DNA from 2 places in the Ferdinandcohnia sp. SAFN-114 genome. Region 2 is predicted to be linked to the other one. Evidence: riboswitches for the same ligand, from Rfam matches in the RefSeq annotation. Region 2 holds a riboswitch; the other holds the start of a gene.
What was found. Region 2 has a riboswitch for lysine ahead of ACR65M_RS19635 (Na+/H+ antiporter NhaC family protein). Riboswitches for the same ligand answer to the same signal wherever they lie in the genome.
Positions count from the first base shown of each region.

Region 1: linked by a shared signal. The riboswitch ahead of ACR65M_RS09170 (transporter substrate-binding domain-containing protein) and the one ahead of ACR65M_RS19635 (Na+/H+ antiporter NhaC family protein) in region 2 are both predicted to bind lysine.

Region 1 covers NZ_JBPFDQ010000022.1:6,662-11,783, forward strand. The annotation lists gene ACR65M_RS09155 (Na-translocating system protein MpsC family protein) at 55-420, opposite strand; gene ACR65M_RS09160 (amino acid ABC transporter ATP-binding protein) at 696-1,430, opposite strand; gene ACR65M_RS09165 (amino acid ABC transporter permease) at 1,449-2,195, opposite strand; gene ACR65M_RS09170 (transporter substrate-binding domain-containing protein) at 2,261-3,097, opposite strand; lysine riboswitch at 3,197-3,378, opposite strand; gene ACR65M_RS09175 (NupC/NupG family nucleoside CNT transporter) at 3,622-4,803, shown strand; gene ACR65M_RS09180 (UxaA family hydrolase) at 4,978-5,122, opposite strand, start outside.
Region 2 covers NZ_JBPFDQ010000071.1:16,651-21,772, reverse strand. The annotation lists gene ACR65M_RS19640 (sodium-dependent transporter) at 1-1,421, opposite strand, end outside; gene ACR65M_RS19635 (Na+/H+ antiporter NhaC family protein) at 1,673-3,256, opposite strand; lysine riboswitch at 3,384-3,566, opposite strand; gene yunB (sporulation protein YunB) at 3,661-4,419, opposite strand; gene ACR65M_RS19625 (DUF1805 domain-containing protein) at 4,543-4,845, opposite strand; gene ACR65M_RS19620 (bifunctional metallophosphatase/5'-nucleotidase) at 4,969-5,122, opposite strand, start outside.

The sequences.
Region 1 (5,122 bases), on a different contig from region 2:
ATACTTGTTCTCGGTCTATTTTTAACTGACTAATAAAGTCTTTTAAAAATCTCCCTAAACTAATTTTTTCTCTAAATCATTAAATAACTTAAACACGATAACTCGTTCTCCAGTACGAGTACTTAAATCAGTATGAAAACTTTTTACTTCTTCCCCAGTGATGGTTAAAATAATTTCTTTTAATCCATCCAAACCAGATTCAACTAACCCTGACCGAGTATGTTTGATTGATAGCATGCCATCCTTTGTTTGACAAACAGCATATTCCGCAGGAGTTAATATACCTTGTAAATAAACGATTATCATATCACGGAGAATATCTGTTTTAACGGAAACAGATCCACGCCCCAAAAAATCCTTTTCCCAATGAGTAATCGCTTTGCTAATTTCTGATTCGATGGACCCTTTTGTTTTCTTCAAGTAAATTCCCCCCAAACAAAAAAAACGGTATATTTCCAGACTATTCCCTCTAAGTCTAAAAATATACCGATTTGTCTTATTCTGTACTTCTAAATACAAAAAGATTGCTTCTTCATTCTACCAATTCTACATTAATAAAATGCTAAAGCTCTTTATTATTATTCAGAAGGTAAATAATATCACTCGGTTATTAATCTAAGTAATAATTTAATTGAAAATGATCAACTTGTCAATATTAAATTGACAGAGGATTGATTCTATTTATTTTTAGCTGCTTATACGATTGTACGTTTTAAGAATTCTCTAGTACGAGCTTGTGTCGGATTATTGAAGATGTGCTCTGGACTTCCTTCTTCAGCAATAACACCCTTATCCATAAATACAACTCGATCTGATACTTCTTTTGCAAATTCCATTTCGTGCGTTACGATTAACATCGTAAGACCAGACTCAGCGAGTTCCTTCATGACTTTTAGGACTTCTCCTACCATTTCTGGATCAAGTGCTGATGTTGGCTCATCAAATAACATCACATCTGGTTCCATCGAAAGTGCTCTTGCAATCGCTACACGTTGCTTTTGCCCACCGGATAACTGCTTTGGCTTAGCGTTAATGTATTTATCCATACCAACAACTTTTAAGTATTTCATCGCTACTCTTTCCGCTTCTTCCTTCGTGCGTTTCAATACTTTTATTTGCCCTACTACACAATTGCTTAGGACATTATGATTATTGAAAAGATTAAATTGTTGGAAGACCATTCCTAAATGTCTTCGGTAGGTAGCGACATCATGCTTGTTATCCAAAATATTTTCACCTTGATAGATAATTTGCCCACCGCTAGGTCTTTCTAATAGATTAATACAACGAAGAAGAGTTGATTTACCGGATCCGGAGGAACCGATGATGGAGACAACTTCTCCTTTATTCACCGAGAAATCAATATCCCTTAATACTTCATGAGTGCCAAAGGATTTGCTTAAATGTTGAATATCAATAACCTTTTCCATGTTCTCTCCTCCTTCTTCCTATTGTTGTTGATTAACTTGTATCGGTCGATCGTTCCCAATCATCGTATAATTATCAGAGCCATCTAATTTTCTTTCAAAGTATAATAGAATTCTTGTAACAATGAAGGTCATCACAAAATAAATCATACATGCTACGAAAAACGATTCAAAATATCTAAAGTTATTGCCTGATATCGATTTTGTCACGAAATATAATTCTGTCACTGAAATCACGTTCAGAACGGAGGTATCTTTAATATTAATCACAAATTGATTACCTGTTGCAGGTAGAATATTACGTATAACCTGTGGTAAGACAACGTTCCACATCGTTTGGAAATGATTCATTCCAATTGCATGTGCTGCTTCAAACTGTCCTTTATCAATCGAAACAATCCCACCACGAACATACTCAGCCATATATGCCCCTGTATTGATTGAGACAACAATGATCGCTGCAACAAAAACATTCATATCTATCCCAAATGCTAACGCAGAACCATAATAGATAACCATTGCTTGTACAATCATCGGTGTTCCACGGAAGAATTCAATATAGATGGAGAGGATGGCATTAATGACTTTTAAAAATATTTTGTTCACACCACGTTCGGGCATTGGAATTGTACGGATAACTCCTGCTAGCAATCCAATCATTGCCCCAAAGACCGTCCCGATAAGAGCGATCAAGAGTGTTAAACCCGCACCACGAAGGAACATTGGCCAGTTTTCGATAATTATTTTAATGACCCACTCAAAACTCATTTCTTCTCCTCCTTAGCCCTATATAACCGACTGTATGTTGATATACAGTCGGTTCCCTGTATTTATTATTCTGCTGCTGGTTGATTTTGAATAGCCGAATCCATAATGCTTGTACGTTCTTCTTCTGAGATACCTGATAAAATCTCATTGATTTTTTCTGTTAATTCGCTGCCCTTTTGAAGTCCGACAGCAATTGCTGTATCATCTTCTGAAGTTTCAAATCCATCTTCAAATTCCACCATTACAAAATTTTCATTAGCAGATGAAGCACTAATACCCTCTGGACGTTCTGACACGTAACCATCAATCATTCCTGATTCAAGTGCTACTCTCATTGCTGGGAAGTTGTCCATCGCCGTTTTCTTTTCGACACCTTCAATTTGGTCGATTACTGTATAGTGGAATGTATTTAATTGAGCAGTAATTTTTGCTCCTTTAAAATCTTGGATAGAAGTAGCACCTTCATAAGTGCTGCCTTTTTTCACAACCATAACTAAATTTGAAGTATAGTAATTATCCGAAAAATCGATTGTTTCTTTTCGTTCTGCTGTTGGTGACATACCAGCTATGATTGCATCAATTTTGCCTGATGTTAAAGCTGGTACAAGACCATCCCACTCTGTTTTTACAATCACTAATTCTTTACCTAAACCTTCAGCTACTTTTTTTGCAATTTCCACATCATATCCGCCTGCATACTCTGCAGAACCGTCTATTTTTACTGCACCATTGGAATCATCATTTTGAGTCCAGTTAAACGGTGCATATCCAGCTTCAAGACCTACCTTAAATGTATTATCTTCTGATGAACCAGAATCCGAACTATTACTTGTTCCACACCCTGCTAATAATAGAATGGTAGAAATGATTAAAACGAAAAATATTGTTAATTTGCTTCTCATGCTGTTTCTCCTCCGTATTCTTATAAATTTCGACAAAAAAACGACCTGAGATATACTCAGGTCGCAGTAAATTTGCCCTAAGGTCCTCTCTTTTATCTCAATTGAGATAGCACAACTCAATAAACTGGGGGTTTATTGAGACAGTCCTGCAGCTATTAACTGCAGACCCAGCATGTAATATTGAGGGTATTACAAACTTCGGCGACATTTCCTTCTCCCTAGCATCACTGTTTCCTCAAACTCCACTAAAGACTGTTAAATATCGCGCCTCTACCTCACTAGTAAAAGTGAGGCCTTATTTAATTGTGTTTTTATACTACAATAGTAACTACTAATCAGTCAACTACTAATTATTAGAAAATCCAGTAACTACTGTTTTAACATGGGATATATAAAAAAATAAGCCATCTATATCGTGTTCTTGTTATAAGAAATGGACAAAATATACATTGTAATCACATATAAAAGAGGTTACTATACCGAGAGTATGTACATAATGTTAAAAATACACCAGGAGGTTACATATGCAATATGCTCTTTCAGTTTTAGGTATTTTTGTTGTTTTGTTTTTGGCTTGGTTGGCAAGTTCCAACCGAAAAGAGGTAAAATATAAACCGATTCTCATCATGATTGTCATCCAAATTATTTTATCAATATTACTATTAAATACTAGATTTGGTTTCATTATCATCCAGGGGATTTCTGCTTTTTTTAATAAACTGCTTGAATATGCAGGCGAAGGGATTTCCTTTGTGTTTGGCGGAATGGCGAACGATGGAGAGGCTCCATTCTTTTTAACTGTATTGCTTCCAATCGTATTTATTTCAGTATTAATCGGAATTCTCCAGTATCTGAAAATTTTACCATTCATTATGAATGGGATTGGATGGTTATTAAGTAAAGTAAACGGGATGGGTAGACTTGAATCATATAATGCAGTTGCTTCATTGATGGTCGGGCAATCGGAAGTTTTCATCACACTAAAAAAGCAATTAGGTATGCTATCCAAACAACGGTTGTATACCCTATGTGCTTCCGCGATGTCAACAGTTTCAATGTCCATTGTCGGCGCTTATATGACAATGCTAAAGCCAGAATATGTTGTCACAGCTGTAATGTTAAATTTATTTGGCGGGTTTATTATCGCTTCTATCGTTAATCCGTACGAAGTAAATCCAGATGAGGATATGATCGAAATCCGCGATCAAAAAAAACAATCATTCTTTGAAATGATTGGAGAATATATCCTTGATGGATTCAAGGTTGCAGTTATTGTCGGTGCCATGTTAATTGGTTTTATTGCTTTAATGGCAGCAATCAATCATGTATTTGAACTAGTATTCACCATTTCATTCCAAACGCTATTAGGTTACCTTTTTTCTCCAATTGCTCTTATTATGGGGATTCCTTTATCAGAAGCAGTTAGTGCCGGAGGAATTATGGCGACAAAACTCGTGACAAATGAGTTTGTTGCGATGATGGATTTATCTGGAGGAAATCACCAATTTAGTGAACGGACACTTGGTATTCTGTCTGTATTCCTTGTTTCCTTTGCTAATTTCTCATCAATCGGGATTATTACCGGGGCGGTGAAAAGTCTCAATGAAGAGCAAGGGAATGTCGTTGCTGGTTTTGGTTTGAAACTTTTATATGGTGCCACACTAGTAAGCATACTTTCAGGTATTATTGTTAGTTTCGTTTTATAAATAACAACGTCTAAAAAAGAAAAAAAGGAACCTTCTCAGTTTCAAGTGGGTTCCTTTTTTGGTTTTTCCGATTTCGGTTTTGAAGGTTTCTACTTAGCAAATTTATTCAACTAATGGCTGATTCTGCCGGAAACGTTAACTTATTCTGATTGGCTGGAGACCCTGCTGAATAAGTTAAAAGGTCGGTCCTATTCTCCAAATTCCAAAGTCGTTTTGCTTCAAAATTTCTGATTTTGTCAGTTTTCCTGACGAGACAGATTTAATTTCATCAAAGATAGATTGTCCAACTGTTTGAACAGTCTCTTTACCTTCAATAATT
Region 2 (5,122 bases):
GGGAAGAGTATAAATGAAGTTGCATACCCTTCATAGTTTCCAGTTGCATTGTCAAATTGTTGAAGGATATTTTGCTTGAATAAGTCAAACATCATATATCCTAAAACGACTGGTGTAATTACGCCTAAACAAATCTTCCACCAACCACCTGCACGAATATCGGAAATCGCATTTGCATGTGCTTGTAATGGATTCATTTGCTTGAATACCCAAGCAATAAGTATTACTTCAACTAAACCGGCAACAGCAATACCAAATTGGTTAATGAAGTAGTCAACTACATCTAGGAAGTATAAGCCTCCATTTGTAGAATATAGGATTGAAATAAGTGATGCTAACCCTGCACCATATATGACTGCCTTGTTACGTGTAAGATTAAATTTGTCTTGAACTGCAGCAATGAACACTTCACAAATCGAAATTAATGACGTTAATCCGGCAAATACTAATGACAAGAAGAAAAGCGCTCCGAAAAATTCGCCAAATGGCATTTGGTTAATAATTTGCGGGAAGACCGCAAATGCTAGACCAACACCTGCACTAGCTACTTCTTCTACAGGTACATTCGCTTGTGCTGCCATAAAGCCTAATGCCGCGAATACCCCGATACCTGCTAATAGTTCAAAACCTGAGTTTGCAAAACCGGTAATAAATGCATTGTTTACTACATCGGACTTTTTAGGTAAATAACTTGCATAAGTAATCATAATTGCAAAACCAATTGATAAACTAAAGAAAATGTGCCCGTATGCCGCTACCCAAACCTCTCCAGACATAATTTTATCCCAGTTAGGTTGGAAGAATGAATTTAGACCCGTGCTTGCTCCTTCAAGTGTTACTGCACGAATAACGATAATCGTAAAAATAACTAATAGTGTAGGAATGAAAATCTTATTCGCTTTTTCAATCCCCTTTTTCACGCCTTTAAATAGGATAAATAGTGTAATAGCCCAAACAACGACTAAAGGCCCAAAAACCCCAAGTACTGGCGCTCCAACTTCTCCTGGAGTTTCAGCTAAATGTAAGTACTTAGAGAATAAGAATCCTCCTGTATCTTCTCCCCACGCTTTATTAAATGAAAAGAATGTATACGAAATTGCCCATGCGATAATAACTGCATAATAGGTGGCGATAACGAAAGAAATTAATACCTGCCACCACCCAAGCCATTCTAACTTTTTATTTAAACGGAAAAATGACAAAGGTGCTGATCCTCTAAACTTTTGTCCGATTGTAAATTCGAGAATTAGGATTGGTATACCAGCTGTTAAAATCGCAAATAGGTATGGTAGAAAGAATGCGCCTCCTCCATTTTCGTAAGCAACATATGGAAATCTCCATATATTACCTAAACCAACCGCAGAACCGATTGCAGCCATTACGAAGCCTGCCCGCGTCCCCCACTGTGGACGATTATCCATAAAACAAACCTCCCCTTTTCCACTTTAGCCCGTTACCGTATTAGCCCTTTAGCACTAGACTGAAGTTGGAAATTTTTCTATTTTCAGATTATTTTCTATAATCTATTTATTAGTATAGCCAGTCTTTATCTCTATGTCAAAAGTTATTTTAAAATGAAATATACTTTTAAAAAAAAAAGAGACAAAGGTTCTAATTCCCTTTGTCTCTTATATACTAGTTAAGTTTGATTGTTACCATTTGAATAGTAATTCTATGCGTTTTGTCTGTTTTTCATAGTGAAAACAAAAATAACAAATAACAGTAAAGTAGTAAGCACTCCTAATAAGGTATTGCCTGTAAGACCTAGTACTATATATCCGATTATAGCGATAACGGCGGAAGTGATGGCATATGGTAACTGTGTCATTACATGATCAATATGATGGCTTCCAGCTCCAGTGGAGGACAGAATAGTTGTATCTGATATTGGTGAACAATGATCACCAAACACGGAACCCGCTAGGACAGCAGCTAAGGCAGGAAGTAGTAAATTAATATCTGATGCCGCTACAATGTCTCCTGCAATCGGAAGCATCATTCCAAAAGTTCCCCAAGACGTCCCTGTCGCAAATGCCATAAAGCCGGCTACAACAAATAATATGACCGGTAAAAATGCAATATTTAAATTAGACCTTTCTACGAGGCTCGCTAGATATTTACCTGTTTCAATTTGTCCAATCAAGTCAACAATTACCCAAGCAAATAGTAAAATGTATACAGCTGGGAGCATTGATTTTATCCCTTCAACAATTCCCTTAGGAAGAAGTCCAATGTTTAAAGCTTTTTTTGCATAAACCTGAACAAAGAATAAAATAAGTGTTACAAGAATACCTAGGATTCCACCAGATAATAGAGATCCTGTTACATCCGTATTTTCAAAAATTGTAAAAATGGTTATATTACCTTCAGAAGCTCTATAGCCTGTCCATAATAAGGAACCAACCGTACCGACGACTAATGCAATAATCGGCCAAACCAAATCACCAACAGTACCTTTCTCACTTTGAGGTAATTCCTGTTTTAATTCCCCTAATACCGGTTTTTCAGGGTCTGTTACTTCCCCTGTTGTTAATGCACGATTTTCATGGGTTTTCATACTACCAAAATTAATATTAAAAATGGCTACAGCTATTACCATTAAAATCGAAACGAGTACATAAAGGTTTAACGGAATCATTCGAATAAATGCAGATAACGGAGAAAACTCCGATACACCATGTGTTACTAAGATAGGTGCCAAGATTGCAATAATATAAGCACCCCAGCTAGAAATTGGTGAGACAACACAAATTGGTGCGGATGTTGAATCAATAATATAGGCTAGCTTTGCACGTGAAACTTTATTTCGGTCTGTAATTGGTCTACTTACTTGTCCAACAGCCAAGGCATTAAAATAATCATCAATAAAAATAATAACACCTAAAACAGCTGCTAAAAGCTGTGCACCCGTTCTCGTTCTTACTTTTGTTTGCGCCCATTCACCAAAAGCACGGCTACCGCCAGAGATGGAGATAAAGGCAGTAATAACTCCTAATAAGAATAAAAACAATATGATATATACATTCCATGTATTAAGTTCGCCTTCTGAAACGAAGACTCCTTTAATGCTATTCCAGATAGTGAGTAAAACGTCTTGTAGCCAAGCTCCGACTCCTTCATTCGTTAGTACATTTCCATGTAATATGAATGCAGCCGAAACAATGCCGACTCCAAGTGATAGTAAAACCCTTCTTGTTAAAACAACCATGAGAAGCGCAATGATCGGTGGGATAATTGAATATATTGTTCCAGACATGATATGTGATTCCTCCAAGTGTTATTTTGGAGGGCGTGGTGAAAGAAGATACTCTTTAGAAGACAAAAAGAGAGTATGATAGAAAATAACTATCATTACTCTCTGTAATGTTATGTTATCCTCCATCACGATCAGTAGCCCTCCATTATAGATCATTTCTATAATGACAGTGTTACCCTTTTTCAAGGCAACCCCAACAAAAATAACATTGACGTGTTTATTTTTGCTTCGGCAAAAAATCCTTTCAACTATGATCTACGTTGTCATCCTCACATAGTTTACTCTTATTTTCTGCACCTCTACCTCATCGATCCGATAAGGTGGTGTATTCATTTTTATTAATTCCATCGCTAGTATATCTGATTTTTCACTTAGATTCAACTATTCTAGTATAGTATTTTTTACTAATTTGTCGGTATCTCTATCGAAGGAGATGAATCCCCACCATTATTATAGAAGTCTGGAACATCATGTAAAATGTTTTGATTGATTACAGGGATAATTGTTTCAATTTCAACCTCTCCTGTTGAGAAAGGTAAAATAACCTGCATCGTCACTGTCGCAAGAACATTATATTGAAACCACCCATTATTAATCCCCCACTCATCAATTCTTCCTTGTGGCGTAGTTTCTCCAAATCCAATCATATGAAAACGAATTGGTATTTGTGGACCTAAGTTTCCTAAGAGGGCATTATTGGTTGCTTCCCCAAGGGGTACTTTAAAAACAAAGCCCGTTTGTCCACTGGCATCATCCGTTTCAATTTCTAAATCAGGATATTCAAGTTTATTAATTTCACCTTCATTTACATACTTTAAGTACCGCTCAATATTTCCGAGTGTCTTTGTCGCCATTTTATTGACGACCTGAGTATTGTAACTAATCACTTTCCCATTTTCATCTGTTTGCACAATACTTAAATCCTCTTGGACCAATTCTTCCTCGTTTAATTGTTGGTTAATAGCGTTTTTAATAACTGTGGCAGCAACCTTCTTCGTTTCATTTTCAGCATATGCCATGAGTGCGGGCTCTATCGCTTTGTTAATAATGAATAAACCGATAACAGTTGAGAGAATAAAAAATACGAATGTTAATAAGAAGACGTAACGGAAAGGCAAGGGCCCTTTCCTTCTTGGTTGTAGACGAGCTCTATACTTTCCCAAACGAAAATCCCCCCTTACAAGCTATGTGTATGCAAGTAAGGAGGGATGTACGATAACTATTTTGTTCGACAATGTTCAAGTGATGCCACGTTCTTTTATATGGTATACCTTCTCAGGTTAATTTTAGATCATTTTTAGTAGGGCGTCTCTGCCTTTCATGCCTACTGTAATGCCTCGGTTTTCGGCTTCAATTGTAATTGATTCAAGAGGGGCTTCCAGTAATTGCTCGATTGTACGAACACCAACTGCCCTACCAGCAATAATGCCTCGTTCTTTAAGTTTTTCGTTTAATAATGCAACATCGAGAGCTCCGCACATAATATAGCCATTTTCATTCGTGACTGCCATAAAATTTGTCTTAGGCAGGTTAACGGTAATGGCTGTAAATTGATGATTATCAATTACGATTGGTGTCATTGAGACCATTCCTAGCACACTCCTTTCCCTAACTAATTTATGTAACGGGAAAGTGATTTGTGTTTGAAATAGTACTAGTCATAGACCTATCTTTCTCTAATCCTTTTGACTAAGTATCTTTAGTACGTTTTGCTAATTGTTTTTTAATTTTTCAGCTAAAAGATCTCGTAAGAATTCTGGCATATAGTATTTTTTATCCTTTGCATCCCGTATGACAGGAAAGAGTGAACCGAATGTGAACATATCAATGGTAGCAATTGAATACGTTTTGTCAGGATCGAGGTCC